DNA from 4 places in the Mesorhizobium sp. B2-9-1 genome. Region 1 is predicted to be linked to each of the others. Evidence: predicted binding sites of a transcription regulator. Region 1 holds the regulator's gene; each other region holds the start of a gene.
The links. The regulator PhoB, encoded in region 1, activates phosphate uptake and scavenging genes when phosphate is short. The targets are predictions, from matches to a motif close to TGTCATNNANCTGTCAT.

Region 1 (7,940 bases):
GGCCGGCACTTCGAGATAGGCGATGACGAAGCCCTGGAAGGCGCCGATGATGAGGCCGAGCGCCAGGCCGATCAGCAACGCCAGAACCCAGATCCAGGGATTTCCCAGTTCAAGCCCGACGAAGCGAACCAGGAAATGCGCCTGGGCAAAGCCCATGACCATGCCGATCAGCCCTTCGGCCGACCCGACCGACAGGTCGATGTTGCGCATGACGATGACCAGCACCATGCCGGAGGCCATGATCGCCACGGCCGAAGACTGAACCGACAGGTTCCAGAGATTGCGCGGCGTCAGGAACGTGCGGCTGTCGAAGTCGAGCGGGTTGACGCCAAGCCGCAGGCTGGAAATCACATGCAGCCCGATCCAGATCAGGAGCAGCGCGCCGATCATGCCCAGCATGCGGGTGTCGAGCTCGGTCGCCTTCAGGAACCGGGCCACAGTGCCGAGTTCCGACGCGCGCGCGGTGTCCGCCGGTTGGGTAGACGTCGTGTCGGTCATGATTTCCTCCCGCCGGCTTGCCGTCTGGTGCGGATGCCGGAACTCAGCCTAGAAGCTACCCGCCCGAGGCAGAACGGCAAAATCTTTTGAGAAAACGCCGCGGCTTTAAAGCAATCCCAGGAAAAGTGCGTAGCGGTTTTCCGTCCGGGATTGCGGCAACAAAAACCAGGAGCGGTTCATTGAACCGCTCCTGGCCGCGGCGCAGGTATTTTTGATCGAAGGCCGGCAAGGCTCAGTTGCAGACCTTGACGCTGCCGGCAGGCACGCCAGCGCAGACCTCGTCCTTCTTGATCCAGCCGGCGTCGATGACGACGTTGAGATTGTCCTTGGTGATCGCGATCGGCGTCAGGAACAGCGACTTGACGGTGTTGCCGCCGGGCGTCGTGAAGTCCTTGGCGCCGGCGATGTCGCCCATCTTCTTGCCGTCGGCGAGTTGCGAGGCGATCTCGGCGGCGTTCTTGCCGAGCTCGCGCGCGTCTTTCCACACCGACACGGTCTGCGTGCCGAGCGCGATGCGGTTGAGCGCCGCGTGGTCGCCGTCCTGGCCCGAGACCGGAACGGTGCCGGCCAGCCCCTGCGCCGTCAGCGCCGCGACAACGCCGCCGGCGGTGCCGTCATTGGCAGCCACGACCGCGTCGACCTTGTTGTCGTTGGCGGTCAGGAACTGCTCCATGTTCTTCTGCGCGTTGGCCGGCAGCCAGCCGTCCGTATAGGCCTCGCCGACATTCTTGATCTTGCCGCTGTCGATCGCGTCCTTCAGGACTTCCATGGAGCCCGCGAACAGGAAGTCGGCGTTCGGATCGGAACCCGAGCCCTTGATGAAGACATAGTTGCCTTCCGGCTTGGCCTGGAACACCCCGCGGGCCTGCATGCGCCCGACTTCCTTGTTGTCGAAGGTCAGGTAGAACACGTCCTTGTTCTCGATCAGGCGGTCGTAGCCGACGACCGGGATTCCTTCATCGAGCGCCTTCTGCACCGCCGGGCCGATTGCCGAGGCATCCTGCGCCAGGATGATCAGCGCGTTGGCGCCCTGCGAGATCAGGCTTTCGACGTCGGTCAGCTGCTTGCCCGGATTGGACTGCGCGTCGGCCGAAATATACTTGTCGCCGGCGGCCTCGATGGCGGCCTTCATCGCTGCTTCGTCGGTCTTCCAGCGCTCTTCCTGGAAATTCGACCACGACACGCCGATCACCTTGTCCTTCGCCTCGGCTACGGACGCCAGCGTCAGCGACATGGCAACGCCCGCCAGAATGGCGGCTGCAAATTTCTTCATGATATCCTCCCTGCGCCCGTGCGGCGCGACCCAGACTGGCCCGAAGGCCGGCATAGAGGCTTTTTTTCGAGCCTCAAAAAAATAGTGGTCCAGCACAACGACGCTGTCAACCGAGATTCTGATGGGTTTTGATGGGCTCAGGCATTTTTTTCGGCATCCGCAATAAATAATGACATAGCCCCTGGCTTCTGCCACAATCCCTAGCGTGTCAGCGACAGGCCATGGCATTATCACAAGGCCGCGATGACCGGGGAGGACGTGCGAAACGATGTCGGTCGGAATCCGCCACGACGATTTGCGCCGGCGCAACCGCGCCATGGTGATTTCGGCGGTACGCCGCGCCGGTCAGCCATCACGAACCGAAATTGCCGCCACCACCGGTCTCAGCCACTCGACCATTTCGGCGATCTCCGCCGACCTGATCCAGGAGGGCATTCTCACCGAAAGCAAGGCCAGCGAGCCGACGGCGTTGAAACGCGGTCGGCCTCAGATCGGCCTGGCGCTGAACCCTGAAGCCGCCGCGGTGCTGACCGTGGTGTTGTCGCTGAACTTTCTGTCGGTCGCCGTGATCGATTATGCCGGTCAGGTTGTTGCCGAGGAGCAGCAGCGCCTGGACACGCTTGTCATGCCCCGCGACGAGCTGATCGGCGAATGCGTGGCGATCGTGCGGCGCCGGCTGCAGGATCCCGACCTCGACATTGGCAGCGTCGCCCGCATCGCCATGGGCATTCAGGGCATCACCGATTCTAATGCTCGCGCCATGCTCTGGTCGCCGATAACGCCGCTGACAGACATTCCTTTCGCCGACATCCTCGAGAAGGAATTCGGCATCTCCACCACCATGGAGAACGACTGCAACATGATGGCGGTGGCGCTGCAATGGCGCGACCCGGAGCGCTATCGCGACGACTTCATCGCCATCCTGTTGTCGCACGGCATCGGCATGGGTCTCGTGCTCAAGGGTGCGCTGTTCACTGGCACGCATTCCTCCGGCGGCGAGTTCGGCCACATGATTCACCGCCCGGGCGGGGCGCTTTGCCGCTGCGGCCGCCGCGGCTGCGTCGAGGCCTATGCCGGCAACTATGCGATCTGGCGCAGCGCCATGAAAATGAGCGAGGACGCCGAGCCGGTCGACGTCGGCGACGCCGACATGCGGGCCCTTGCCGCGAAGGCGCGCGAGAGGGACGGCCCCGAACGGGAGGCTTATCGCCGGGCCGGCGAAGCGCTTGGTTTCGGTCTCGGCAGCCTGTTCGCCCTCATCGATCCGGCGCCCGTCGCCATGGTCGGCGTCAGCGCGGCCGCCTTCGACCTGATCGAGCCGGCGCTGCGCGAGGCGATCGCCCAGACCGCCGGCGGCCAGCACTCGGAATCGATCTCCTTCGACACCGAGCCGAACGAGTTGCCGCTGATCCGCGAAGGCTGCGCCATGCGCGCGCTGACTTTCGTCGACCAGGAAATTTTCGCGCCGGGAGGCCAGGCGAGAGCGGGTGCCGCAGGCAAGAACGTGGCCTGAGGCAGCCTTGAAGAGGTCCGGGGACAGCAGCAGACGCTTGAAATTAGCGAAGGCCCCACAGCTTCGTCATTCCAGGGCGGAGCAGGAGCGAAGCTCCGTCGCGGAGACCCTGGAATCCATGCCGTTACCTCACGCGTCGAGCGCAGCGGTGCAAAATTCTGGACCGCCGCGGCGCGTCGACGTCACGGAATGGATCCTCGGGTCTGCGCTGCGTCGCTTCGCTCCTTGCTCCGCCCGTGGATGACGAGGCACAAGCGTCTCGGCTACTCACCAGCGTGGATGCTGGAAGTGCATGGCCCGTCAGGACTGCGGCGCCCTGGGCCTAATCTTCCCTGATCGCGTAACCCGCGCCGCGGATGGTGCGGATGACATCCGGCATGCGGCCGTTGTTGACGGCCTTGCGCAGGCGGCCGACATGGACGTCGACGGTGCGCTCGTCGATATAGATCGTCTCGCCCCAGACATTGTCGAGCAGCTGGCTACGCGAGAAAACCCGGCCGGGGTGGCGCATCATGAATTCGAGCAGGCGGAACTCGGTCGGGCCGAGCCTGATCTCGCTCTTCTTGCGGTAGACGCGATGCGATTCGCGGTCGAGCACGATGTCGCCGACCTTGAGCACGCTGGACAGCACCTCCGGCTTGGCGCGGCGCAGCAGCGCCTTGACGCGCGCCATGAACTCCGGCGTCGAGAACGGCTTGACCAGATAGTCGTCGGCGCCGGTCGAGAGGCCGCGAACACGGTCGCTTTCTTCGCCCCGCGCGGTCAGCATGATGATCGGCAGCCGCTCGGTCTCGGGCCGCATCCTGAGGCGCCGGCAGAGCTCGATGCCGGAAACTGCCGGCACCATCCAGTCGAGCACGAGCAGATCGGGAACGTTTTCCTGAAGGCGGATTTCGGCCTCGTCGCCGCGGGTCACCACTTCGACCTGGTAACCCTCGGATTCGAGATTGTAGCGGAGCAGCACCCCAAGCGGCTCCTCGTCCTCCACCACCATGATGCGTGGCGCGATCATTGGCAGATACCCTTCGTCAGGCCGCCGGCGCCGACATTGTCGTCTCGTCCTGCTTGGGACGATTCGCGGGCAATTGCGTGCCGGTCAGCACATAATAGGCGTTCTCGGCGATGTTGGTCACATGGTCGCCGATGCGCTCGAGATTCTTGGCGCAGAACAGAAGATGCGTGCAAGCGGTGATGTTGCGCGGGTCTTCCATCATGTAGGTCAGGAGCTCGCGGAAGACGGATGTGTATTTGACGTCGATGCGCTCGTCGTCGTTGCGAAGCTTGGCCAGCGCCGTGGCGTCGCCCACCGTATATTCCTGGATCACAGCCTGGACCTGGATCAGTACCAGCTGCGCCATGGAATCGATCGAATGCGTGAGATCGCGCGGCGCGGCGCTGACGCCGACCGAACCGACGCGCTTGGCGATGTTCTTGGCGAGATCGCCGATGCGTTCGAGGTCGCCCGCCATGCGGATCGAGCCGACCACGTTGCGCAGATCATCGGCCATCGGCTGGCGCTTGGCGATCAGCGTGATGGCGCGGTCGTCGAGCTCGCGCTGGCGCGCGTCCATGATGGCATCGTCGGAAACGACGCGCTGCGCCATGGCATTGTCGGTCTCGAGCAGGGCTCTGGTCGAAGCGCCGACCATCGAGCTGGCGAGATCGCCCATGTCGTTTATGAGCCGGCTGATCTGTCTCAGATCCTCGTCGAAAGAAGCGACGGTATGTTCGGCCATGATGATGTCCTCGTATGAGCTCAGCCGAAGCGGCCGGTGATGTAGTCCTGCGTGCGCTTTTCGCGGGGCGAGGTGAAGATCTTCTCGGTCCGGTCGAACTCCACCAGCTCGCCCAGATACATGAACGCCGTCTGCCGCGACACGCGCGCCGCCTGCTGCATGTTGTGGGTGACGATGACGATCGTGTAGTCGGCCTGCAACTCGTCGATCAATTCCTCGATCTTGGCGGTCGACAGCGGATCGAGCGCCGAGGCCGGCTCGTCGAGCAGGATGACCTCCGGCTTCACCGCCACGGTACGGGCGATGCACAGGCGCTGCTGCTGGCCGCCCGAGAGGCTGAGGCCGCTGGCGTTGAGCTTGTCCTTGACCTCGTTCCAGAGTGCGGCGCGCTTCAGCGCCTGCTCGACGCGGCCGTCCATCTCGGCCTTGCTGATCTTCTCATAGAGCCTGACGCCGAAAGCGATGTTCTCGTAGATCGACATCGGGAACGGCGTCGGCTTCTGGAACACCATGCCGATCTTGGTCCTGAGCAGGTTGAGGTCCTGCGAACGGTCGAGGATGTTCTTGCCGTCGAGCAGCACCTGGCCCTCGGCGCTCTGCTTCGGATAGAGCTCGTAGATGCGGTTGAGCACGCGCAGCAGCGTCGACTTCCCGCAGCCCGACGGGCCGATGAAGGCGGTCACGCTGCGCTCGGGCAGGGACAGGTTGATGTCCTTCAGCGCCTTCGACTGGCCATAGTAGAAATTAAGGTTCTTGACCTCGATCTTGGCCTTCTCGACGGTCGTATCGGCTGCGTTCAGGTCGGTGGACAACATCGGTTTCATCTGTCCTCTCTGCGTCCGGTTAGGCTGCGGGCGATGATGCTCAGCCCGAGAACCGTCAGGGTGATTATGAGTGCGCCCGTCCAGGCCAGTTGCTGCCATTCCTCGTAGGGGCTGAGAGCGAACTGGAAGATGGTTACCGGCAGGCTGGCCATCGGCGCATTGAGATTGCTCGACCAGAACTGGTTGTTGAGCGCGGTGAAGAGAAGCGGCGCCGTCTCGCCGGAGATGCGGGCGATCGCCAAAAGGATGCCGGTGACGATGCCGGAGAGCGCCGCGCGATAGGCAACCGAGCGGATCACCACCCAGCGCGGCGCGCCGATGGCGGTGCCTGCTTCGCGCAGCGCGTTGGGCACAAGGTTCAGCATGTCCTCGGTGGTGCGCACCACGACGGGGATCACCAGGATCGACAGCGCGACCGCGCCGGCGATCGCCGAGAAGTGCCCCATCGGCCGCACCATCAGCTCGTAGACGAAAAGGCCGATGATGATCGACGGCGCCGACAAGAGGATGTCGTTGATGAAGCGCACCACCGTCGTGAGCTTCGAGAAGCGCCCGTATTCGGCCATGTAGGTGCCGGCCAGCACGCCGATCGGCGTGCCGACGAAGATACCGATGATCGTCATGACGATGCTGCCGTAGATGGCGTTGAGCAGGCCGCCGGCATCGCCGGGCGGCGGCGTCATTTCCGTGAACACCGAAAGCGACACCCCGGAAAGTCCCTTGTAGAGCAGGGCACCGAGGATCAGCGCCAGCCAGGCCAGCCCGATGCCCGCCGCGACGACGCACAGCGTCATCATCACGCCATTCTTGCGCTTGCGGCTTTGGTGAAGCGATTGGGCAGTCGACATCGGTCAGGCTCCCGTGCGGCTATCGATGCGCAAGAGCATGTAGCGTGCGAGCGCGAGGATGATGAAGGTGATGATGAACAGGATCAGGCCGAGCGATACCAGCGAGGATGTATAGAGGTTGCCGTCGGCTTCGGTGAATTCGTTGGCGATAGTCGCCGAGATCGTCGTGCCCGGCGCAAACAGCGAGGCGCTGATGCGGTGCGCGTTGCCGATGACGAAGGTGACGGCCATCGTCTCGCCGAGCGCGCGGCCGAGGCCCAGCATGACGCCGCCCATGATGCCGACGCGGGTGTAGGGGATGGTCACGCGCCGGGTCACTTCCCACGTCGTGCAGCCGATACCGTAGGCCGATTCCTTCAGGACCGCCGGCACCGTGTCGAACACGTCCTTGGTGATCGACGTGATGAAGGGCAGCACCATGATGGCGAGGATCAGCGACGAGGTCAGCAGGCCGATGCCGTAGGGCGGACCGGCAAACAGGCTGTCGAGACCGGGGATGCCTTTGAACAGCCAGATGATGAAGGGCTGGACCGTCGTCTGCAGGAACGGCGCGAAGACGAACAGGCCCCAGATGCCGTAGATGATCGAGGGAATGCCGGCGAGCAGTTCGACCGCGATGCCGATCGGGCGCCTGAGCGGGCGCGGGCAAAGCTCGGTCAGGAAGACGGCGATGCCGATGCCGATCGGCACGGCGATGAGAATGGCGATGGCCGAGGTGACGATGGTGCCGTAGATGGGCGCAAGCGCGCCGAAGTTCTCGGTGACCGGGTTCCAGGATTCGGTGGTCAGGAAGGAGAAGCCGAACTTCGACAGCGCCTCCCACGATCCGGCGACCAGCGATATCGCGACCCCGCCGAGCAGAACGAGCACGAGCATGGCGGAAAGGCGCGTCGCCGTCCGGAAGACCATGTCGGTGACGGCGAAGCGGCGCACTGTCGCTTCTCTGGTCCGCATGGCGGACGATGTCGCGGCTTCGGAAACGGCTGTCATTTAGCCCCTCGCATTTCGAAAGAGACAGGAGGGCGCCGTAGACGCCCTCCTCATTCAGCGGGAATTACATGCCGGAGTAGACCGGCTTGCCGTCCTTGTCGACGATGTCCTTGCCCCACATTTCCTCGACGCTCTTCACGACCTTGTCGGGCATCGGAACGTAGTCAAGCTCAGCAGCCATCTTGTCGCCCTTGGCATAGGACCAGGCGAAGAACTTGAGCGCTTCGGCCGTGGCTGCCGCATCATCGGGCTTCTGGT
Region 2 (7,940 bases), on a different contig from region 1:
TCGGGTTACGCCGCGGATCTCAAGCGTGGCCGATGATGCTGACATACCAAAACTCCAGTCCGTCGCGCTTCGCAGGTCTGTTAACCTTCGCTAGCGCAGGCCGATGAAGCTGGGGTGTCGGATTGATGTCAGTTTTGTTACGTCCCACAGGCTTGGAGATTCAAGCAAGCACCAGCAATTCCTCGAAATGCTTCATGTCCTTGAAGCTGCAGAAGGCCGGAGGCTTGAGCTCGATCACAGGAGCCTCGCGTTCGAGGAACGACAGGCAGTCATCGAACAGATCCTGCCAGGCCGCGGCTCGCTCGCCGCAGAGACGGCGGATCTGATAGGCGAAGGTGATGTGGAAGACATAAGCGTCGTGGTCCGGATGGCGGTAGCCGAACGGCACCGATAGCGCATCGCGCCACAGGCGCAGGATGCGCTCGTCCTCAGCGGAAGCACCGGCAACCGTAAGGCCGTTCGGCGTGATGCCGACGGTCTTGACGCGGAAGGATGGACAGGCCTCGAAGTCCTCCAGGCGCTGCAGATAGAGGCCGGTCATGTCGTCGATGCTGGTGTCGAGCGGCACGTCGGAGGGCCAGTAGGGGAGCCGGCGCCGGTACTCGATGATGCCCTGGAACAGGGTCATGTGCAGGCTGGAGATCGGGGTGAAGGCGAGGCGGTCCGCGTCGGGCATGGCGCGGATGCGCTCGCGCACCTCGATGATCGCGGCTTGCGAAGGCGAGCCGCCGACGAGGTGACTGACGACCGTGTTGCCCGGTTCGGGGAGGAAGTTGCCCGAGCTGTCGTAACGGGTGCCGAGATGCACCGGCGCCGTCGGGTTGGTGCCTTCGAAAAATCCGGCGAGCGAGGGTATGACCGTGGCGAACATCGCGATCTCCTTGGGGAGATGGCGTCCTGTCCGAGTCATGTGTCAACGGTGTGAATGGTGAATGGTGAATGGTGAATGGTGAATGGTGAATGGTGAATGGTGAATGGTGAGAAGGAAGGGCTTCGTTGCATTCACTATTGACCGGTTCACCATTCACCGCGCCTAGCCGCCATGCTTCTCCAGGAAAGCCTCCGCCGACAACTCGCGGAAATCGTCGAGCGCAGAGCGCAGCCTTGCATGATCCCAATCCCACCAGGCCAAAGCCTGGTAGCGCTCGGCGGTGCGGCGGTCGAAGCGCTCGCGGATCGGCTTCGCCGGCACGCCGCCGACGATTGTGTAGGGCGCGACATCCTTCGACACCACGGCGCCCGCGCCGACCGCCGCGCCATCGCCGACGGTGACGCCGGGCAGGATGGTCGAGCCATGGCCGAGCCAAGTGTCGTGGCCGATGGTGACGCGTTTGGCGCGGCGCTCGGCGAAGAACGCGCTTTCATGCTCGGCGTCGTCCCAATAGTCCGATGCGCGGTAGGTGAAGTGATGCAGCGTCGGACGCCATGTCGGATGGTTGGTGGCGTTGATGCGCACACTTGCCGCGATGTTGGAGAACTTGCCGATGGTCGCGCACCACACGGCGCAGTCCTGCATCATGTAGGAATAGTCGCCGAGCTTGCATTCGGCGACGCGGCTGCGCTCGGCGATCTCGGTCCAGCGGCCGAGCGTCGAGTTCTCGACTTGCGCCGTCGGATGGATCAGAGGCGCCTCCGAAAGCTTCTTCATGCGGCGATCTTTCCGGCGGCGAAGGCGGTGACATCGATGACGCGGTCGGCGACAGCCTCGCGGACATCCTGGTCATGGAAGATGCCGAGCAGGGCAACGCCCGCCGCCTTCTTGGCGGCGATGAGCTCGACCACGACATCGCGGTTCTTCGCGTCGAGCGAAGCGGTCGGCTCGTCGAGCAGCAGGATTGGATGCTCGGTTATGAAGCCGCGTGCGATGTTGACGCGCTGCTGCTCGCCGCCCGAGAAGGTGGCCGGCGGCAGCGCCCAGAGCTTTTCAGGCAGGTTGAGCTGCGCAAGCAAGGAGCGAGCCTTTGCCCGCGCGGCCTCGCGATCCTCGCCGCGCTCGACCAAAGGCTCGGCGACGACGTCGAGCGCGGAAACGCGCGGCACGGTGCGCAGGAACTGGCTGACATAGCCGATGGTATGGCGGCGCACGGAAAGCACGGTGCGCGGGCTGGCGGAGGCGAGGTCGATCAATCCGTCGCCATGCTGGACAATGATCTGACCTTCATCGACGGCGTAATTGCCGTAAAGCATCTTCAGGATCGAGCTTTTTCCGGCGCCGGACGGGCCGCCGAGCACCGCGCATTCGCCGGCGCGGATCGAGAAGGAGACAGCCGCCACCACCGGCAGCGTGACGCCGTCGCGCAGATGCATGGTGAAGCTTTTGGCGACGTCCGAGACAACGAGAGGCGTAGCCATCAGAAAATCCTCCAATTTGTCGGCGGGACAGCGCCCCCCTCTGTCCTGCCGGACATCTCCCCCTCAGGGGGGGAGATCGGCTGTCGCATTCGGTTTCGCCACTCTCCCGCGTTGCAGAAAAAGCGGGGCATGAAAGCTGCTAATCTCCCCCCCTGAGGGGGAGATGGCCGGCAGGCCAGAGGGGGGTGTTCAAGCGCCATCGTCACACCTGCAAAATCGAAGAAACCAGCAACTGCGTATAAGGCGCGCGCGGATCGTCGAGCACGCGGTCGGTGAGGCCGCTTTCGACGACGCGGCCATCTTTCATCACCATCATGCGCTGCGACAGCAACCGCGCCACGGCGAGGTCGTGGGTGACGACGATCGCGGCAAGCCCAAGATCGGTAACCAGCCCGCGCAGAAGGTCGAGCAGGCGCGCCTGCACCGAGACGTCGAGACCGCCGGTCGGCTCGTCCATGAACACCAGGCGCGGGCCGGTGACCAGGTTGCGGGCGATCTGCAGGCGCTGGCGCATGCCGCCGGAAAAGGCGCGCGGCTCGTCGTCGATGCGGTCCTCGTCGATCTCGACGCGCGACAGCCAGTCGACGGCGGTGGCGCGGATCTTGCCATAGTGGCGGTCGCCGACCGCCATCAGCCGCTCGCCGACATTGGCGCCGGCAGATACCGTCATGCGCAGGCCGTCGGCCGGGTTCTGGTGGACGAAGCCCCAGTCGGTGCGCATCAGGAAGCGGCGCTCGGCCTCGCTCATGCGGTAGAGCTCGCGCCATTGGCCGTCGCGCATGCGGTAGCTGGCCGTGCCGGAAGAGGGCAGCAGGCGGGTCGACAGGCAGTTGAGCAGCGTGGTCTTGCCGGAGCCGGATTCGCCGACCACCGCCAGAACCTCGCCTGGCCAGAGGTCGAAGGTGACGTTCTCGCAGCCGACGCGCGACCCGTAGAATTTGGACAGCGCAGAAACGCGCAGCAGCGGTTCGTCGGTCATTCTGCCGGCTCCGTTTTCTCAGAGGCAAGGTGGGTCTCGGGTGCAAGATGGCCGTGATGGCCGTCGGCTCGTCGCTTCTCGCAATGGTCGGTGTCGGAGCAGACGAACATGTGGCCGCCATGGTCGTCGAGGATGACCTCGTCGAGATAGACATTCTCGGCGCCGCAAAGCGCGCAGGGCTGGTCGAAGGTCTGCACCTCGAAGGGATGGTCCTCGAAGTCGAGGCTGACGACATCGGTGAAGGGCGGCACCGCATAGATGCGCTTCTCTCGGCCGGCACCGAACAATTGCAGGGCCGGTGAGCGATGCATCTTCGGATTGTCGAATTTCGGTGTCGGCGAGGGGTCCATCACGTAGCGGCCCTCGACCTTGACCGGATAGGCGTAGGTGGTGGCGATGCGGCCGTGCCTGGCAATGTCCTCATAGAGCTTCACATGCATGAGGCCGTATTCCTCCAGCGCGTGCATCTTGCGCGTCTCGGTCTCGCGCGGCTCGAGGAAGCGCAGCGGCTCGGGGATCGGCACCTGGAAGACCAGCACCTGGCCTGCGGTCAGCGGATGCTCGGGGATGCGGTGGCGGGTCTGGATGATGGTGGCGGTTGCCGTGTCGGTGGTGACGACGACCTTGGCGACCTTCTTGAAGAAGGCGCGGATCGAGACGGCATTGGTGGTGTCGTCGGCGCCCTGGTCGATGACCTTGAGCACGTCATCGGGACCGATGATCGAGGCGGTGACCTGCACGCCGCCTGTGCCCCAGCCGTAAGGCATCGGCATCTCGCGCGAGGCGAAAGGCACTTGGTAGCCGGGAATGGCGATGCCCTTCAGGATGGCGCGGCGGATCATCCGCTTGGTCTGCTCGTCGAGATAGGCGAAGTTGTAAGTGGCGATCTCTGTCGGTTGCGCGGTCATTCCGCGGCCTCCCTCTTGTCTTCAGCCTTGTCCTCGTTTTCCCGCGCCTCGTATTCGGCGCGCATGCGGCGCACGAGGCCGAGCTCGGCCTGGAAGTCGACATAATGCGGCAGCTTCAAATGCTCGACGAAGCCGGTGGCCTGGACGTTGTCGGAATGCGAGATGACGAATTCCTCGTCCTGCGCGGCGGCAACGACATCCTCGCCGAGCTCGCTCGCGCGCAGCGCCCGGTCGCATAGCGCCATCGCCATCGCCTTGCGCTCGCTCTGGCCGAAGACCAGGCCATAGCCGCGGGTGAACTGCGGCGGCGCCTTGGCCGAGCCCTTGAACTGGTTGACCATCTGGCATTCGGTGACGCGGATGGAGCCGAGCGGCACGGCGAAGGGTAGCTCCGGCACGTCCAGTTCCAGCTCGACCTCGCCGATGCGTATCTCGCCGACGAAGGGATGGTTGCGGGCGTAGCCGCGCTGCGTCGAATAGCCGAGCGCCAGGAGAAAACCCTCGTCGCCGCGCGACAGCGCCTGCAGGCGGATGTCGCGCGCCATCGGGAATTGCAGCGGCTCGCGCGTGATGTCGCCGGGCACGTGGTCCAGCGGCATGTCGCCATCGGCCTCGATCAGGCCTTCATGGGCGAGGATCGCCGAAACGCGCGGCATGGCCTCCGGCTCAGCCGGACGCTGCGCCGGCATCTCGACCTCGGCGCCGGCGGCAAGCTCGGGATCGAGCAGGCGGTGGGTGTAGTCGAAGGTCGGGCCAAGCACCTGTCCGCCGGGCAGGTCCTTATAGGTGGCCGAGACACGGCGCTCGACCTGCATGGCGCCCGTATCGATCGGATTGGTGTAGCCGAAGCGCGGCAGCGTGGTGCGGTAGGCGCGCACCAGGAAGATCGCCTCGATCATGTCGCCGCGCGCCTGGACGACGGCCAGAGCCGCAAGCTCGCGGTCATAGAGCGAGCCTTCGCTCATCACGCGATCGACGCCCAGCGCCAGCTGCTCGACGATCTGGTCGAGGCGCAGCGCCGGTACCGAGCGGTCGCCGCGGCGGCGGTCGGCAAGCAGGCGATGCGCATTGGCAATAGCGGCTTCGCCGCCTTTCACCGCGACATACATGTCATGCCTCCATCGTCTTGATGCGGGTGGTGCGCGGCAGGCAGGCGAGGTGGCCTGGCGCCGCCAGGATGATGTCGACGCCGCGCGGGAAACGCTGGTTGTTCTGCTTCCACTGCTCGACGAAATGGCGCGGCATGCCGGGAGGCGCGATCATCGACGTCTTCTCGATCCCTGGGCCTTCGAGCAGCAGCGACGGGCCCGAGGCAAGATCGTCGACCAGGAGGATCAGCGTCGTCGAGCGGTCGGGATATTCCTGCGTGCCTTGCGCAAAACCGTCGAGCGCCGCCATCTCCTTCGGATTGGCGATCAAGGCGAAATGCGCGTCGGCCGGCGTGTTGGCCGAGGGCGCGCCGGTGTGAAAGCCGAGCCAGGCCTTGACCGCGGCTTCCGCCTGCAGCGGCGAGTCGAGCCAGACCGGCGTGTCGTTGTCGCAGAGCGAGAGCGCCACGGCGCCGGCCGTCGCCGACAGCGGCGCCGGCGGGCGGGCGAGCTGCGGCAGGTTCTGGACGGTGCCGGGGCGGGCCATCGCGTCCATGATGGCGCGGAACACCGCCTGGGCGTTGAAGACCGGCTCTGCGAAGCCGCCGTCGATCGATTGCGTGGCGATATCCATCAGTCCTCTCCGCGCACCATGGTGAAGAAATCCACTTTCGTGGCCGCCGTTTCGACGCGCTTTGTCTCGCGCGCCGCGGCAAGCGCCGCGCGCAAGGGCGCGGCGAGCTTTGTCTCGACCGCTTCGCGGTGCGCCAGGTCCTGCCACAGCGCGTCGGCGATCGCCGCAAGCTTGGCCTTGCCCTTGTCGCGGCCGAGCGCATAGGAGTGGCCGACCTGGCCGGAGGGCAACCGCACCGTCGCACGGGTGACCGTCGCCTCGCCGACATTGAACGGCGCGCCGCCGCCGCCGATCCGTCCGCGCACCGTCACCAATCCGGTTTCAGGACCGCGCAAAAGCTCGGCCTCGGAGGGCAGGCCCGACTCGTTCCACAGGCGGGCGATCTCGTCGGCCGCGGCGTGCGCCAGCGTCGCCATCAAAGCCTTCCGCCCGGCCTGCTCGCGCGCTTCCTGTCCTCGCATGGCATCGCTCCTTGCATGGAGAAATTTGTCTATTGATATAGACAACTATACAAATTATACTCACTTGGTATCGGGAGTCCATGACGGGTGGATGACAACGGGTGCAAAAGTTGGGGTGGGGACGTTGGGGGCGGGGAAATGACCGGGCTGGCAAGCAGCATCGAGAGGCGTAACGGCGTATCGCTATGGCGGCAGATCGCCGACAGGATCCTGCAGGCGGTCGCCAATGGCGATTTCGCCGAGAATGCCGCGCTGCCGCCTGAAGTCGCGCTGGCGGAGCGCTACGGCGTCAACCGCCATACGGTGCGTAGCGCCATTGCAGCGCTGGTGCAGGAAGGCGTGCTGAGGGCCGAGCAGGGACGCGGCACCTTCGTGTTGTCGCGCAAGCGGCTGTCCTATCCGATCGGCGCGCGCACGCGCTTCTCGACCGGGCTGCAGGGGCAGACGAGCGAGCGGCATATCGCGCTGCTGTCGTCATCCACCGAGCCGGCCAGCCGGCGCATCGCCGAGGCGCTGGGCATCGCCAAAGGCGCTGCCGTCATCCGCTTGGAGACGCGCGGCGAGGCCGACGGTCATGCGGTGTCGCGCGCGACGACCTGGTTCGATGCCAAGCGCTTCGCCGGAATCGAGGCGGCAATGGCGGAAACGGGATCGATCACCGCCTCGCTCAAACGCTTCGGCATCAATGATTATCTGCGGCATTCGACCGTGCTGTCGGCGCGACACGCCGACGCCGACGACCTTGCAGCCCTCGATCTGCAGCCCGGCGCCATCGTGCTGGTCACCGTCGCCATTAACGTGACGCTCGACGGTGAGCCGATCCAGTTCGCGGAGTCGCGCTTTCCCGCTGAGCGGGTGGAGCTGAAGTTGTCGGTGTTGTAGGGAGTGCCGGCCTTATACGAGACCCGTGATTTATCCGACCCACGCTGATGTCAGCTCAGCTCGGCCGCTTAATTGTCAGCGGCTTCGCGTTTGAGGATCGCCTTCCCCCACTCCGTCGCCGCTTCGCGGCGCCACCTCTCCCCCCTCCGGAGGGAGAGGAAGGGTGCCAGCTGGAATCGCCTCGTGCCTTTCCTCTCCCCCGTCGACCGGGGGAGAGGTGGCTCGGCGAAGCCGAGACGGAGTGGGGGTCGACCCGTGCGGCGCTCCGTCAATTCGGGCCGAGTTCACCGCCTGTCCTGTTATCACCCGACCTCGATAACCGCCTTGATCAGTCCCGACTTCTCATGCGTCCACCGGGCAAGGTCGCGCGGCGTTCCGGCGAGCGTGGTGCGATGGGTGACGAGCTTGTTCAACGGCACGGCGCCGTTGCGGATCGAATCTGCGACATGGTCGAAATCGGCCTTCAGCGCGTTGCGGCTGCCGATCAACATCATCTCGCGCTTGTGGAATTCGGGGTCGGAGAAGGTGATGTCGTCCTTGACGACGCTGACCAGCACCAGCGTGCCGCCATGCGCGACATGGGCGAAGGCCGACTGCACGGACTGGGTGTTGCCGGTCGCGTCGAACACAAGGTCG
Region 3 (7,940 bases), on a different contig from region 1:
TCCGAAACCGGCGTGTTCTCGTCGACGTCGACGCGGAAATTGCCTTCGAGAATCTCGGCCTTCTTCTTCTCGACCAGGTCCTTGACGTCCGCCGGCAGCGTCTTGTCGAACTTGTGGAAGGGCGCCAGATAGGAGCCGCCCTTGGCCATGCGCGAGAAATCGCCATAGTCCTGCGCGGTGAAGACGCCGGCCTTGACCAGCTTGATCGCCTGCTCGACCGTCGGATACATGTCCCACACCGGGCCGGTGATGACCGTATCCGGCCCGAGGCTCGACTGGTCGGACATGTTGGAGATGGCAAAAATCTTCTTCTCGACCGCCGCCTCGATGACGCCGAAACGCTCGGCATAGATGACGTCGACGCCGGCATCGATCTGCGCCACGGCCGCTTCCTTGGCCTTGGGCGGATCGAAGAAGGAGCCGATGAAGGCGACCTTCTTCTTGACGTTCGGGTTGACCTCCTTGGCGCCGGCGAAGAAAGCGTTGACCAGCCGGTTGACCTCCGGAATGCCCATCGCCGCGACGGCGCCGACCGTGCCCGATTTCGACATCTTTCCGGCGATCATGCCGGAGAGATAAGCGGGCTCATGGATCCAGTTGTCGAAGACGCCGAAATTGGGTTCGGCCGGACCGGCGCCCGAGCCGAACAGCCACGCCGTCTTCGGGAATTGTTTGGCGGTGCGGCGCGACTCGCGCTCGGCGGCGAAGGCGTCGCCCAGCACCAGTTGGTAGCCCCCTTGAGCATATTCGCGCATCACGCGGCTGAAGTCGGCGGTCTGCACCTTTTCCGACCATTTGTATTCGATGCCCAGCTCCTTCTCGGCCTTCTGCAGGGCGACATGGATCTGGTTGTCCCACGGCTCCTCGATCGGCGTGGCGAAGATCGCCGCCACCTTCAGCTTCTTGTCCTTGGCGAAGGCCGCGCCGGGCAGCGCCGCCGCCGCAAGCCCGAGCGCGCCGAGTTCCAGCACGTTGCGCCGCGACAGGCCGGCGCGTTGCGTTTTGCTACGGTCGTTTTCCATTGAAGTGCCCCTCTGTTCGACGGCCGTGTCGAGCCGGCCGTTCAAAAATGTCAGACGAGCGACTATGGAACGGCGCCTGAGATTTGTCCACATGGTCAAATTTGGCGGATAGGGACAGTGCGAGGCTGGAAGCGCTGGCGGGACAGCGCCCCCCTCTGTCCTGCCGGACATCTCCCCCACGAGGGGGGAGATCAGCAGCGGGGTCGACGGCACTCTACTCTGTAATGGTGGTGGTTGGCGAAAGCCGGCGCGACATCCAATCTCCCCCCTCGTGGGGGAGATGGCCGGCAGGCCGCGGCTTTTTGGCCTTATCCGTTGGCAGTCCAAGCCCCCGTTTCGGCAAACCGCCTCAACGCCGGCGCCGGCTCGAAAATCGCCCGGCCGGTCCGCCGACGCCAGAACTCCAGCCGCTCGACGATTTTCGCCGCGCCTTCGAGCCCGGCCCAGAACATCGGTCCGCCCTTGCCGATCGGGAAGCCGTAGCCATTGACCCAGACGACATCGATGTCGGACGCGCGTGCCGCGATGCCTTCCTCGAGAATCTTGGCGCCCTCGTTGACCAGCGGATAGAGCGTGCGCTCGATAATCTCGTTGGCGCCGATCTCGCGCCGCGCAATTCCAAGCTCCGCCGCCTTCGCCAGGATCAGCGCCTCGACATCCGGATCGGCAATCGGCTCACGCAAGCCAGCCTCATAGTGGTACCAGCCGCGCGCGGTCTTCTGGCCGAAATGGCCCTGCTCGCACAGCGCATCGGCGATCACAGCCGTCTGGCCGCGCGCCTTGCGGTTGCGCCAGCCGATATCGAGGCCGGCGAGATCGCCCATCTGGAACGGCCCCATCGGCCAGCCGAAATCGGTGAACGCCTTGTCGACCTGGCTTGGCGTCGCGCCTTCCAGCAACAGCGCTTCATTCTCGGCGCCGCGCGCGGACAGCATACGGTTGCCGATAAAACCGTGGCAGACGCCGACGACGACCGCGACCTTGCCGATGCGCCGGGCGAGGTCGGCGACCGTCGCCAGCGCGTCAGGCGCGGTCTTTTCGGCGCGCACGATCTCAAGGAGCTTCATGACGTTTGCCGGCGAAAAGAAATGCATGCCGAGCACATCTTGTGGCCGCGAGGTCGAGGCGGCGATTTCGTTCACGTCCAGATAAGAGGTGTTGGTAGCGAGGATGGCGCCAGGCCTGGCGATCGCGTCGAGCCTGCCGAACACGTCCTTCTTCACCGGCATGTCCTCGAACACGGCCTCGATGATCAAATCGCAATCGGCGAGATCGGCGTAGTCGGTGCTGCCCTTGAACAGATCAAGCCGCTTTTGCTTCGCCTCCTCGGTCAATGAGCCGCGACTGACCGAAACGGCATAGTTCTTCTCTACCGTAGCCAGTCCGCGGCGCAGCGCCTCCTCGCTCGTCTCGAGCAAGGTCACCGGAAGACCGCCATTGGCGAAGGCCATGGCAATGCCGCCGCCCATGGTGCCGGCGCCGATGATGCCGACGCGCTCTATCCGGCGCTTCCGCAAATCCTTGCCCGGTATCTTCACCGCCTCGCGCTCGGCAAAGAACAAATGCCGCTGCGCCCGCGACTGGTCGCCGGAAACGAGTTTTTGGAACAGTTGCCGCTCGGCCGCAAGCGCTGCGTCGAAGGGCAAGGTGATCGCGTTGCGCACGGCTTCGGCGCAGGCAAGCGGCGCGTCCAGTCCGCGGGCTTTTCTTGCCAGATCGGCGGCTTGGCGGTCGAAGGCTGCGAGATCGGACCCGGCAAGGCGGTCATTGCGGTCACGCACCGGCACGAACGGCCCGCCTCGATCAGCCATTTCGCGCGCGAAACGAACCGCCCCTGCCAAGAGATCGATTTCGACAACCGCATCGGCAAGGCCGGCGGCCTTTGCCTCGCCGGCCGAGATCGGCGTGCCCGAGACGATCATGTCGAGCGCTTTCGCGGCGCCGACCAGGCATGGCAAACGTACGGTCCCGCCGCCGCCCGGCAAAAGACCGAGCTTTACCTCCGGCAGGCCAAGCTTGGCGCCGGCGTCCGAGACACGGAAATGGCAGCCCAATGCCAGTTCCAACCCGCCGCCGAGCGCCGTGCCGTGGATGGCGGCGACCGTCGGCTTAGGAGCCGTTCCCAGCAGGGCGATAATGGCGCGCAATTCCGGTTGCTCGACCGGCTTGCCGAATTCGGTGATGTCGGCGCCGGCCACGAAAGTGCGCCCGGCACAGGCGATGACGATGGCCCTCGCGGCGGGATCGTCGCGCAAAGCGGTGAGCGCCTCGTAAAGCGGCTTGCGGACATGAAAGCTGAGCGCATTGACAGGCGGGTTGTCGATGGTGACCACCGCCACGCCGTTATCGTTCGCGACGGTGACAGAACTGGACAAGCGGAACCTCCCAAGACCGGCTGCAATCGCGCAAGGGTTTACTAGGCAGCGAGGCGAATGGGAACCCGATGCGGCTCTGGCCCTATGGTTGGCGAGGCCCGGTCAGTTATCCACCCGGCCGAAAGCCGGCACGTCGCCGATCACCTCGCGCTTGTCCTTGCCGCAGGCGAAGGTCTTCGCCTTCTCGTCGGCGAGCTTGCGCGCCTGGTCGTTGGCGTGCGGATTGCCGGTGGCTAAAACCAGGCCGATCGTGCAGCCCTGGTGCTCTTCCGGTTGCGCCACCTTGGCGACGACCAGCACATCGGTCGACTTCTTCTCGTCCTCCGGATTGCTGACGGAGCGGCGGTGGATGGCGGCGAAGGGGATGACGACGTCGCCATTGGTCTCGATGCGCCACTCGACTTTCGGTCCGGAGCCGTTGAAGGCGGTGAAGCTCTCCCAGACCGCAGTCATGTCGTCGGACGGAAAGCCGTAATAGACGGATTCGCGAGCATCGTCATAGCCGATCAGCACCGGGTAGCCGCGATAGCCTGAGCAGACGAGGCTCGCCCAGTCGCCGTCGCCTTCCGCGGCCTGCGCATAGGTTACGCAGTCCTTCTTCGAGTCGAGATCGGTATAGGCGCTGGAGATGTCGCCGGCCTGGGCCGCCTGGCAGAAACCGGCGAGGGCAAGCGGGATCAGAAGAGCTCGCATTACTGGCAACTCCGTTCGAGTTGCCGGAAGCGTAACGTCAATCGCTATTTCTTCAAGCTGGCTTCGATCAAGAGGTCGGCGTTGCGGGCGACCGCCGCCGCCGGTCCGCCCAAGCCAAACAGCTGGCCGCTGATATAGGCGCCTTCGATGAGCAGCAGCAGGCCGTCACCCAGCGTATCGGAATCGGCGGCGCCCATTGCGGCGGCCATGGCGCGCAGTCGCCGGCGCAACTCGACTTTGTTGTTCTCGCTCACCACCCGCGCGGGATGGCCGCGCTCGGGATATTCCACCGCAGCGTTGGTCATGCCGCAGCCGCGATAGTCCGGCTTTTGCGTGCGTTTGCCGACGCGGGTCAGGAAAGCGATGATCTGCGCGCGCGGATCGCCCGGATGCGCGTCGACTGCCTCGTCGAAGCGCTCCCAGAATTCGAGGTCGTATTTGCGCAGATAGGACGCGGCAAGCTCGTCCTTGGACGGGAAGCTGCGGTAGAGGCTCGGCTTGGTGACGCCGGCGCGCCTGACGATCTCGTCGACGCCGATCGCCCTTATGCCCTCGCGGTAAAAGAGGTCGCGCGCGACGTCCAGGATCTTGTCCGCCGCCCTGGGAGCAGGAGGCTCGCTGATCGACGCTTCAATTTTATTGTCGGATGGCATTCAAACAACTCGCTTGACAATGTTACTGACCGGTACGTATGTATGGCTTCACTCCATTGCAACGTACCGGTCAGTAACATGATAATCCAGTCCCGTCCGTTTGGCCAGCGCTACGCATTCGTCGTCGTTGCCGTCATTTTCCTGTGCCTGCTGATCGCGGCGGGGCTCCGTTCGGCGCCCTCGGTGATGATGGTGCCGCTGGAGGAAAGCTTCGGCTGGCATCGCGACGTAACGTCCTGGGCCGCCAGCGTCGGCATCCTGCTCTATGGCCTGACCGGTCCGTTCGCCGCGGCGCTGATGGAGCGCATCGGGTTGCGCCGCACGCTGCTCGGCTCGCTGCTGGTGATGTCGGGATCGACCGCGCTCAGCCTGTTCATGACCGAGCCATGGCATCTTTTCATTACCTGGGGCGTGTTTTCCGGCATCGGTTCGGGCGCGGTGGCGAGCGTGCTCGGCGCCACCATCGTCAACCGCTGGTTCAAGACCAATCGCGGCCTGATGATGGGCCTGATGTCGGCCTCAAGCGCCACCGGCATGCTGGTGTTCCTGCCGCTCATCGCCTCGCTGGCGCAGAGCGGCGGCTGGAAGCCGGTGGCGATTGCCGTGGCGCTGGCCACCGCCGCGCTGATCCCGTTCGTCTTGCTGCTGGTGCCGGAGCGCCCGGCTTCGATCGGGCAGGTTCGCTACGGCGCCGATGCCGGCGACGTGCCGCCGGTGTCGCCTGCATCGCAGGGCAATTTCCTGGCGCACACGCTGAACACGCTGCGCCGCGCGGCCGGCACGCGGGTGTTCTGGTACCTGTTCGCCACCTTCTTCGTCTGCGGCTTCACCACCAACGGCCTCGTCGGTACGCATCTCATCGCCTTCTGCGGCGATATGGGCATCGGCGAGGTGCAGGCGGCCGGGCTGTTGTCGATGATGGGCATTTTCGACCTGATCGGCACCACGCTTTCCGGCTGGCTCACCGATCGTTTCGACCCGCGCAAGCTGCTCGGCGTCTATTACGCGGTGCGCGGTCTGTCGCTGATCTACCTGCCCTATTCCGGCTTCTCGGCGACCAGCCTGGTCATCTTCGCCGTGCTCTACGGGCTCGACTGGATCGCCACCGTGCCGCCGACGCTGAGGCTTGCCAACGAGGCTTTCGGCGACCGCAGCGGGCCGATCGTGTTCGGCTGGATCGTCGCCGGCCACCAGGTGGGCGCCGCGGCGGCCGCCGCCTTCGGCGGCACGATGCGCGAGCTGCAGGGCAATTACGAGCTGGCCTTCCTGATTGCCGGCATGACGGGTATCGCGGCGGCTTGTATTTCGCTGCTGATCAATACGAGCAGGCCGGCGTTCGAGCCGGAACCGCAGGCGGCTTGAGGCGCGACTTTTCCTTCTCCCCTTGTGGGAGAAGGTGGCCGCGAAGCGGCCGGATGAGGGGTGCTCCAGGGAAAGCCAACGTCTCACTCCGCTGGAATACCCCTCATCCGTCTCGGCGCTGCGCGCCGATCCACCACCCGGCCCTTCGCAGGCTCAGGGCGTTCGAAGCTCGAAAAGCCAAGCAATTGGCTTTTCGTCCGCTAACGCGGACCGCTTCTCACCCCACAAGGGGAGAAGGAAGATGTCGACTGTTATCAAAACTTCATGGTTCCGATATGCGCCTGAAACATTGAGGCGAGAGCTTGGCGGTCCCGCTCAATGCCATCCCGGAGACAGCCATGAACAAGCTTTCGCTCACCCGCCGCGCCTTCGTCACTTCGGCCAGCGCCTTCGGCCTTGTCGGCGCCTCCGGTCTGGCGCTGCCCTATTATTCCCGCGCCAGCCAGCGTCCGGCCTTCACGCATGGCGTCCAGTCCGGCGACGTCGACGCCACGTCGGGCATGGTGTGGACCCGCACCGATCGCCCGGCGCGCGTGATGTATGAAGTGTCGACGACCGAAAGCTTCGCCAATGCGACGCGGCTGGCTGCGCTCGATACCTCGCCGGCCAGCGACTACACGGTGAAGCGGCTGCTCACCGATCTCGCCTCGGACCAGGACATTTTCTACCGCATGACCGCTGCCGATCTTTCCGACATCAATGCCGTGTCCGAGCCGATCGTCGGCCGTTTCCGCACCGCGCCGTCGTCCAAGCGCGACGTGCGCTTCGCCTGGTCGGGCGACACCGCCGGCCAGGGCTGGGGTATCGACGAGACCGGCATGAAGACCTATTCGACCATCGCCAAGCACACGCCGGACTTCTTCCTGCATTCCGGCGACACCATCTATGCCGACGGCGCTATGAAGGACGAGGTCGACCTGCCCGGCGGCGGCAAGTGGAAGAACGTGGTCATGATCGACGGCAAGCGCAAGGTGGCCGAGACGCTGGACGAGTACCGCGACCAGTGGAAGTACAACATGATGGACAAGCATGTGCTTGGCCTGTCGGCCATCTGCCCGACCTTCTACCAGTGGGACGACCACGAGGTGCTCAACAACTGGTCGGATTCGAAGGACCTGACCGCCGACGACCGCTACAAGGAAAAGTCGATCCATGTGCTGGCGGCCAGGGCGGCTCGCGCCTTCCATGAAATGACGACCATCCGCTACGAGCCGTCGGAGCCGGGCCGCGTCTACCGCAAGGTCTCGCATGGGCCGCTGCTCGACGTGTTCTTCCTCGACATGCGCTCCTATCGCGGCCCGAACGGCCCCGACATGGAAGAGACGCTGACGCCGAAGTCGCGCATGATCGGCGAGGAGCAGTCGAAGTGGCTGAAGCGCGAGCTGGCGAATTCCAAGGCGACGTGGAAGGTCATCGCCGCCGACATGCCGCTCAGCCTGGTCGTCTGGAACGACGCGGCGAAGAAGGCCGGGGCCGAGGCGGTCGCCAACAGCGACAATGGCGCGCCAAAGGGCCGTGAGCTGGAATTCGCCGACGTGCTGCGCTTCATCAAGAATGCCGGCATCACCAACACGGTGTGGCTGACCGCCGACGTCCACTACACCGCGGCGCACTACTACAATCCCGACAAGGCGCAGTTCCAGGATTTCAATCCGTTCTGGGAGTTCGTGTCCGGTCCGATCCACGCCGGCACCTTCGGCCCCAACGACCTCGACATGACCTTCGGGCCGGAGCTGAAATTCATCAAGGCGCCGACCGCCGAGCAGGGCCAGAACCTGCCGCCGTCGGCCGGGCTGCAGTTCTTCGGGCTGGTCGACATTTCCGGCGCGACGGAA
Region 4 (7,940 bases), on a different contig from region 1:
CAACACTTATGCAACGCCCGGCTGGCAACGCGCGCAGGCGAACCGCACCGAGGCGACCGACCGCAACTGGGGCACCCGCTCCGGCCACCAGGTCGAGCGTATCGGCTATGGCGAAACCGATTCAGGCTACGGCGCCGGCCGCACCAGCGTGAAAGGCCGCACCATCGAGGGCGAGCTGGTCGCCAAATCCGTCGCCGACACGCCATCCGCCTTCAATGTCGGCGACCGCGTCTTCCACCAGAAATTCGGCAACGGCAACATCGCGGCCATCGACGGCAACAAGCTCACCATCGACTTCGACAAGGCCGGCCAGAAGCGGGTGCTGGACGGGTTTGTCGCGCCGGTGTGACCGGCCTCCTCACCTGTACCTTGCCTGGTTCCATTTATGGCCGAGCAGCGACAGGATGATGATCAGCCCGTTGAAGAACTGCACGTAGAAGCCGCTCAGGCCCGCCGCTACCACGCCGGTCTGGATGAATGACACGGTGACCGCGCCGATCGCGCCGCCGACCACCGTGCCGATGCCGCCCCAGGTCGGCGTGCCGCCGACGAATACCGAGGCCAGCACCGGCAGCAGATAGCCGTCGCCCGCCGTCGGCCACCAGGTGAAATTGATCATCACCGAGAAGGTGCCGGCGATCGCCGCGCCGATGCCGACGAAGACGAACACTTTCACCCGAACCCATTTGACGTCGATGCCCATCTGCCTGGCGCTGTCGGGATTGTCGCCGACCACTTTCACCTGCGCACCGAAGCGATGGCGGTTGTAGAGCAGCGCCGAGAAGACGACGAAGGCGATCGCCCAGAAGACCTGAACGGGGATGCCCCAGACCTGGCTGGAGAAGATTTTGTAGGCCGAGCTGTCGGCAAGGCCGGTCAGCGCCGTCGACCTGCCTTCGTTGATGATCTGGATCAGGCCGCGCAGCAGGAAATTCATGCCGAGCGTGGCGATCAGCGACGACAGGCCGCCATAGACGACCAGCGAGCCGACCAGGAAGCCGAGCAGCATGCCGGTGACGAGCGCCGCCGCGATGCCGATAAACGGATCGTAGCCTGCCTGCACGACCAGCGCGAAGACCCAGGAGGCAAAGCCCATTGTCGCGGGAAATGACAGGTCGATCTCGCCGCAGGTGACGACGAAGACCAGCGGCACGACCACGAACAGCGCGACGGGAAGCGTCGTCAGCACGGAGCTGTAGAGATACCACGTGGTGAACACGGTCGGGTTGGCGATCATGAACACCGCCATCATGACGATGAACACGCCGAGCGTGCCGAGCGAGGCGCGGTTGTCGAGGACGAAGCCGCGCAGCCAGTGATTGGACGGATGGCTCCATTCCTTGGCCGGTCCCTTGGCTACCTTGCCGCTTGCCGTTCCCAGAGGAGTTTGCAGATCGGGTTCCATCGCCTTGCTCATTGCGCTCCCTGCTCCGCGTCCTCATGCAGTCCCGGCAATCCGCCGGGGTGTGCCACGTCTTCCATGAAGTTGATGAGGTCTTCTGCCGACTTGACCTCGTTGCGGTCGGCCGCGAGCGCCACCTTGCCGCGGTCGAGGACGACGAAACGATCGGCGATGTCGAAGACATGGTGGATGTTGTGCCCGATGAACAGGATCGAGCGGCCGCTCGCCCGCACCTGGCGCACGAAGTGGAAGACCTTGGCGGTCTCGGTCAGCGACAGCGCCGTCGTCGGCTCGTCGAGGATGATCAGTTCCGCCTGCTTGTAGATGGCGCGGGCGATCGCCACGCCCTGGCGCTCGCCGCCGGAAAGCTGGCCGACGATCGAGTGCGGCGTGAACACTTTCGAGGTGAAGCCGATCTCGCGCATCAGCCGGCTCGCCTCCTCGATCTCCTTGTCGACCTTCAGCCAGCCCATGAAGCTGGTCAGTTCGCGGCCCATGAAGATGTTGCGCACGATCGTCTGCTGCACGGCCAGCGCGCGGTCCTGGAACACCGTCTCGATGCCGGCGTCGCGCGAGCGCGCCGCGCTCCACCCGGTGACCGGCTTGTCGCGCACCAGGATCTCGCCGCTGGTCGGCTTGACCACGCCGGACAGGATCTTGATCAGCGTCGACTTGCCGGCGCCGTTGTCGCCGATAAGGCCGACCACCTCGCCGCGGTCGACGCTGAGGTTGACCCCGCCCAGCGCATAGACCTGGCCGTAGGATTTCTTGATGTCGCGCAGTTCGATGATGCGTTCGCCCATGCGATCCTCGCTTGCAATGTCTGTTCGGCGGCCTCGTCGCCGGCGGTCCAGCCGGCCGGGACAAGCCCGGCCGGCTGCCTGGGAGGTCAGCGCAGCGCCTGCTTGGCGAGCTCTGAGACGATCTCGTAGTTCTGCGGCGTCACGAAACCGGCGCCGGTGTCGACATTCATCGGCGCCAGCCCCAGCACCACCTGCTGGCAGAGGCTGAGAATCGGCAGGTAGCCCTGCAGGAACGGCTGCTGGTCGGCCGTCAGCTGCACCCAGCCGCCCTTGAAGCCCTCGACGATCTGCGGACTGGTGTCGAAGCCGAAGTTGAAGATGTCGCCGGGCTTGCGGCCCGCCGCCTGCATATAGGTGGCGACATTGCCGAGCATCTGGCCGCCGGGATAGCCGACCGCCTTGACGTCGGGGTGGTTGAGCAGCGCCGCGGTGATCACCGGAATGGCGAGGTTGGGATCGGACGCCCATTCGCCGCTCGGCGGCGAGGACAGCTGGATCACCTCGACGCCGGCCTCCTTCAGCGCCGCCACCGTGCCGCGCTCGCGTGCGCCGCGGCTTTCATTCTCGAACGGACCGATCATGATCGCCTTGTCGCCGGCCTTGAGCTTGCCGAGCTTGAACGCCTCGACACCGAGCGCGCGGCCCTGCTGCTCCTGCTGCGCGCCGACATAGCCGCCGCCGAACGCCGCCACCACCTTCGGCACCGGAACGTTCTGGTACATCATCTTGATGCCGTCCTTATGTGCCTGCTCGGCCAAAGGCATGATCGCGGCATCGCCCGGATGGCCCATCATGGCGATGCCCTGCGGCTTGACCGCGACCGCTTCGCGCAATTGCTGCACCATCTTCTCGACGTCCCACTGCGAGAAGATGTAGTCGACCTTCGGCCCGAGGTCGGCCGCCGCTTGCTTGGCGCCATTATAGACGATGGTGCCGAAGGCGTCGCCCTCGGCGCCGCCGACGAAGAAGCGGATGTGTACGTCTTTGCACCATTGCGCGTCGAGCGCGTGCGCCGGCAAGGCAGAGATCGAGGCGCAGAGCGCCGTGGCAGCCGCCACGACGGTCGAGCGCAGAACAGTCCTTCTGGTCGTCATGCACGTTCCTCCCTTTTAGCCCCTCCCGATAGAGGGTTTCGAATTGATCTGCGTCCTCGGTCGGCCGGCTCCTCCCGCCGGCCAATCCACACATCGAATTTGGCCTCAAGCCGGATTGGGCAGGTAGCTGTTCCCTCCCCGGCATTGCTTCAGATAGTCGAGCGCGCGCGCCTGTCCGGTGATCTCGAGGTCGCCGCGATAGACCGGGTCGTGCCAGCCCTCGATGTCGATGGCGCCCTTGTAGCCGGCCAGCCGCAACTCGCTGATCACCCGCGTCCAGTCGCTGTCGCCGAAACCCGGCGTGCGCATCTGCACGAATGGCAGGCGGCCGAACACGCCATGCTCGCGGATGACGTCCCAGCGCACCGTCGCGTCCTTGCCGTGGACGTGGAAGATGCGCGGCGCCCATTTGCGGATCTGCGGCATCGGATCGATCAAATAGACGAGCTGATGGCAGGGTTCCCATTCCAGCCCGAGATTGTCGTCCGGCAGTTCGTTGAACATCAGCTCCCAGGCATCCGGGTTATGCGCGATATTCCAATCGCCGCTCGCCCAGTTGCCGTCCATCGCGCAATTCTCGAAAGCGATGCGCACGCCCTTGTCGGCGGCACGCTTGGCTAGCGGGCCCCACACCTCGCGGAAGCGCGGCAGGCTGTCGGTCAGCTTCTTGCCGCGGATGCGGCCGGTGAAGCCGCTGACCGTCGAAGCGCCGAACAGATGCGCATTGTCGATCACCGTCTCCCAGGCTGCCAGCACACCGCGATCGACCTCTCCATTCTCGAGCGCGTTGCCGAACACACCGATCGAGGACACGGTCACATCGGCGTCGCCGATCGCCTCGCGGATCTCGCCCGCCAGGCGCTTCAGGTCCTTGCCGCCCAGTGTCTGCCAGAAGAAAGGCTGGATGCTCTCGAACCCGAGCGGCAGGATCTGCCTGACATAGGCCGCCGGATCGTCGAGATTGGCCCGCACCATGGTGCCGATCCTGATATCGAGAAGCGGGTTTGCCGTCATTGTGCTTCCTTGGCGATTGTCACGCGCCGCCCGCTCTCCGCGCTCTCGATGGCGCCGAAGACCATGGCCAGGCTTTTGATGTTGTCGGCGCCGCGCGTCTCCGGCTCGACGCCGGTCTCGATCGCGTGCATGAAATCCCGGATGATGCCGACATGGCCGTCGACACGGTCGGCGGGATCGAGCGGCGGCACTGCGATGGGCTGGGTCTTGTCGATGATCCCGTCGCGGCCCGACGCAATCACCTCCGCCTTCAGCCCGTCATGGCCGTCCCACAAAAGGCTGCCGCGCTCGGCGACGATGCGCCAGCTTCCCTCCCAGCTCGTGCGGAAACCATCGGCGCACCAGGAGCCGGCATAGGTGAAGATCTTGCCGCCGCCGAGGTCGAAGACGGCGCTGGCCGACGACCCCTGCCTGTACCAGGAATTCACGGGTTCCCATTCCTGGCAATAGACACTGGCCGGCTCACCGGCGACCATGTAACGCGCGGCATCGAACGTGTGGATCGCCATGTCGAGCAGGAGCACATGGGCCATCTCCTCGCGAAAACCGCCGAAATGCGGCGCGACGAAGAAGTCGGCGTGGATGCTGGTCGGCTTGCCGATGACGCCGGAGTCCAGGAAGCGCCTGATGCGCCTGACATTGGCGACATAGCGGCGGTTCTGGACGACGGCGTGGATGCGCCCCGCGCGGCGCGCTGCCTCGACGATGGCGCGCGCATTGTCGGGACTGTCGGCCAGCGGCTTCTCGGTGAGCAGATGGCAATTGTGCGCGAAGGCCGAAAGCGCGACCTCGCGGCGCGCGGCGGGAACCACGACGTCGAACACGGCATCGGGCTTGGTCTGGTCGAGGACGGCGTCGAGGTTGGTGCCGATGACGGCGTTGGTGAGCGCGTATTCGCGCGCCCTCGCCTGGGCCCGCTCGGCATCGAGGTCGACGACGCCGACAACGGCGAGCTCGTCGATCTGCTTCACGGCATCGAGCCAGTGCTTGCTCATCGCTCCGCACCCGGCCAGGACGACCTTCATCATCCAGCGCTCCTCCTCCGCCGGTCCCTCCAGACCGGATGTCACGGCGTCCACGGCGTCACCGTAAACGTTTTTCCGTAAACGTTTACGAGAACACACCCGATGGCGTAGAATGTCAACCGGCTGCTTGCAAAAATCGTCCCGAAGCCTTGGCCTGAGCGGCAGCCGGTGCTAGCCAAGGCAGGGGGAGAATCCGTCCTTGGCGTCCAGCATCCACGATCTCGCGCGTCACCTGAACATCTCGATCGGCACCGTGTCGCGGGCGCTGAACGGCCGTGCCGACGTCAATGCCGACACACGCCAGCGTGTGCTCGAAGCAGCCAGGAAGCTGAACTATTCGCCCAATCAATCAGGCCGCAGCCTGCGCCAGGGCGCCACCCGCTCGATCGCCTTCATGCTGCAGCCGCATCCCGGCGACCAGCAATATGGCGAGCCGTTCTTCATCCCGTTCCTGACCGGCCTGCAGGCGCGGCTCGCCGAGCATGACCTGGATTTGATGGTCGTCATGGGTGAGCCGGGCCAATATCAGCAGGAGCGGTTGCGCCGCGTGGTCGAGACGCGCCGGGCCGACGCGGTCGTGTTGGCCAATACGCGAAGGGAAGACGATCGGATCGACTATCTCAGCAAGGCCGGCTTTCCCTTCGCCACGCTTGGCCGAAGTCAGTCCGGCGGCGACACGTATCCTTCACTCGATATCGATTTCGAGAGGGCGGGTGATGAAGCCGTCGACCGGCTGGTCGCGCGCGGCCACCGCCGCATTGCCGCCATCCGCCCTTCGCTTGATCTCAACTTCGGCTACCTGTTCCTCGACGGCTACCGCAAGGCGCTGAAGCGGCACGGTATCGAGGTCGACCCCAACCTGATCGCCGATGGCTTCATCAACGAGACCGGCGGCTACCAGGTGACGCCGCAAGTAATGCGCTCCAAAAACCCGCCGACGGCGATCATCTTCAACAATGACGCGATGGCGCTCGGCGGCTGCAAGGCGCTGGCCGAGATGGGTATCAAGCCGGGCCATGACATGGCCGTGATCGTCATCGTCGACACGCCGCTCTGCCGCTACTTCTCGCCGACGCTGACCGCCTTCCGTCCGTCGCTGGAGCCCATGGGCCGGCGGCTGGCCGAGATGCTGCTCGCTTCGCTTCCCGCCTTCGCCGGCCCCGAAGGCACGCGCATCATCCACGAGGTTTGGCCGCTGGAACTGATTGCAAGAGAGAGCGATTGAGCGGAGGCGCTTTCCCTTCTCCCCTTGTGGGACAAGGTGTCGCCGAAGGCGACGGATGAGGGGTGCTCCAGAAGACACCAGCGTTTCACTCCGCTGGAACACCCCTCATCCGTCTCGGCGCTACGCGCCGATCCACCTTCTCTCACAAGGGGAGAAGGAAACTGTCACGCAACCATCACGTTCACGTCCTAGACCGCTCGACGGGAACCGGCTCGCCGCATCGCCGATGCGCGTTCCTTCCAGGCCGCTCTGCTCGTCAAGAAGGGGATATCGATGAAACATCTCAACCGAACCGTCGCGCTCGGCGCGGCACTTGTCCTGTTTACCGCCATGACGCCGGCGCTCGCCGACGGCGTCGCTTACGTCAACAAGGGACTCATCGGCATCGGCCGCATCCCGGCCAACCAGAAGGACAAGTTCGGCGAGACCTTCGGTTCAGGTTCGGGCATGGCGATCGACACCAAATCCTGGACGCGTGAAGGGGCCACCTACAAGGGTTCGCTCTGGCTGCTGCCGGACCGCGGCTACAATGTCGTCGGCACCACTGACTATCGCCCGCGCCTCAACACCATCTCGATCGAGCTGGCCCCGACCGCTCCTGGCGCGGCACCCGCCGCCGGACAGGAACAGTCGGGCGTCAAGGCGACGCTCGCCGACACGATGCTTCTGACCGACGACAAGGGCGCCGACGCCACCGGCCTCGATCCGTCGAACGGCGTGCGCGCCGCCGCTGGCGACATGCCGATCCTGCCTGAGGCCAATGGCAAGCTGGCGCTGGACGACGAAGCGATCGTGCGGCTGCCGGACGGCACGATGTTCATCTCAGACGAATATGGTCCCAATATCTACCGCTTCTCGGCCGAAGGCCGTCTGATGTCGGCGACGCAACCGCCCGCGGCGCTGGTGCCGATGCGCCACGGCAAGCCGAACTTCGCGTCCGACAACCCGGGCCCGGGCGCTGCCGAGCCCGATCCGAAGGATCCCGAAACCGGTCGCCAGAACAACCAGGGCCTAGAAGGCATGTCGATGACGCCGGACGGCAGGTTCCTGATCGCCGTGCTGCAGTCGGCGCCCCGCCAGGACGGCGGCGATTCCGGCTCGACCCGCCAGAACACCCGCGCGCTGGTTTACGACGCTTCCGATCTCGCCCATCTCAAGCTGGCGCATGAATATGTCGTGCCGCTGCCGGTGTTCACGGACGCCAAGGGCAAGACCAAGGTGGCCGCTCAGAGCGAGATCGTCGCGCTCTCCGACAAGAGCTTCCTGATGCTGGCGCGCGACTCAGGCAACGGTCAGGGCGTCAAGGGCGATGAATCGCTCTACCGCAAGATCGAGATCGTCGACCTCTCCGCCGCCACCGATATCGCCAACGGCCCG

Region 2: the regulator PhoB is predicted to act here: its motif matches at 6,503-6,519, upstream of phnF (phosphonate metabolism transcriptional regulator PhnF).
Region 3: the regulator PhoB is predicted to act here: its motif matches at 6,355-6,371, upstream of FJW05_RS26595 (alkaline phosphatase).
Region 4: the regulator PhoB is predicted to act here: its motif matches at 6,726-6,742, upstream of FJW05_RS00060 (esterase-like activity of phytase family protein).

What each region holds. Positions count from the first base shown of each region.
Region 1 covers NZ_VFTP01000006.1:198,626-206,565, forward strand. The annotation lists gene FJW05_RS14480 (sugar ABC transporter permease) at 1-498, opposite strand, end outside; gene xylF (D-xylose ABC transporter substrate-binding protein) at 731-1,771, opposite strand; gene FJW05_RS14490 (ROK family protein) at 2,040-3,284, shown strand; gene phoB (phosphate regulon transcriptional regulator PhoB) at 3,607-4,296, opposite strand; gene phoU (phosphate signaling complex protein PhoU) at 4,313-5,020, opposite strand; gene pstB (phosphate ABC transporter ATP-binding protein PstB) at 5,041-5,844, opposite strand; gene pstA (phosphate ABC transporter permease PstA) at 5,841-6,692, opposite strand; gene pstC (phosphate ABC transporter permease subunit PstC) at 6,696-7,682, opposite strand; gene pstS (phosphate ABC transporter substrate-binding protein PstS) at 7,747-7,940, opposite strand, start outside.
Region 2 covers NZ_VFTP01000015.1:50,257-58,196, forward strand. The annotation lists gene phnC (phosphonate ABC transporter ATP-binding protein) at 1-45, opposite strand, end outside; gene FJW05_RS21675 (DUF1868 domain-containing protein) at 161-871, opposite strand; gene FJW05_RS21680 (DapH/DapD/GlmU-related protein) at 1,034-1,648, opposite strand; gene phnL (phosphonate C-P lyase system protein PhnL) at 1,645-2,352, opposite strand; gene phnK (phosphonate C-P lyase system protein PhnK) at 2,555-3,331, opposite strand; gene FJW05_RS21700 (alpha-D-ribose 1-methylphosphonate 5-phosphate C-P-lyase PhnJ) at 3,328-4,239, opposite strand; gene FJW05_RS21705 (carbon-phosphorus lyase complex subunit PhnI) at 4,236-5,348, opposite strand; gene phnH (phosphonate C-P lyase system protein PhnH) at 5,350-5,961, opposite strand; gene phnG (phosphonate C-P lyase system protein PhnG) at 5,961-6,422, opposite strand; gene phnF (phosphonate metabolism transcriptional regulator PhnF) at 6,561-7,304, shown strand; gene FJW05_RS21730 (zinc-binding alcohol dehydrogenase family protein) at 7,607-7,940, opposite strand, start outside.
Region 3 covers NZ_VFTP01000028.1:12,822-20,761, reverse strand. The annotation lists gene FJW05_RS26620 (BMP family protein) at 1-1,022, opposite strand, end outside; gene FJW05_RS26615 (3-hydroxyacyl-CoA dehydrogenase NAD-binding domain-containing protein) at 1,331-3,397, opposite strand; gene FJW05_RS26610 (hypothetical protein) at 3,500-4,090, opposite strand; gene FJW05_RS26605 (TetR/AcrR family transcriptional regulator) at 4,135-4,743, opposite strand; gene FJW05_RS26600 (MFS transporter) at 4,822-6,105, shown strand; gene FJW05_RS26595 (alkaline phosphatase) at 6,444-7,940, shown strand, end outside.
Region 4 covers NZ_VFTP01000001.1:10,991-18,930, reverse strand. The annotation lists gene FJW05_RS00100 (UvrD-helicase domain-containing protein) at 1-349, shown strand, start outside; gene FJW05_RS00095 (ABC transporter permease) at 359-1,417, opposite strand; gene FJW05_RS00090 (ATP-binding cassette domain-containing protein) at 1,414-2,205, opposite strand; gene FJW05_RS00085 (substrate-binding domain-containing protein) at 2,292-3,299, opposite strand; gene FJW05_RS00080 (sugar phosphate isomerase/epimerase) at 3,405-4,313, opposite strand; gene FJW05_RS00075 (Gfo/Idh/MocA family oxidoreductase) at 4,310-5,341, opposite strand; gene FJW05_RS00070 (LacI family DNA-binding transcriptional regulator) at 5,538-6,563, shown strand; gene FJW05_RS00060 (esterase-like activity of phytase family protein) at 6,837-7,940, shown strand, end outside.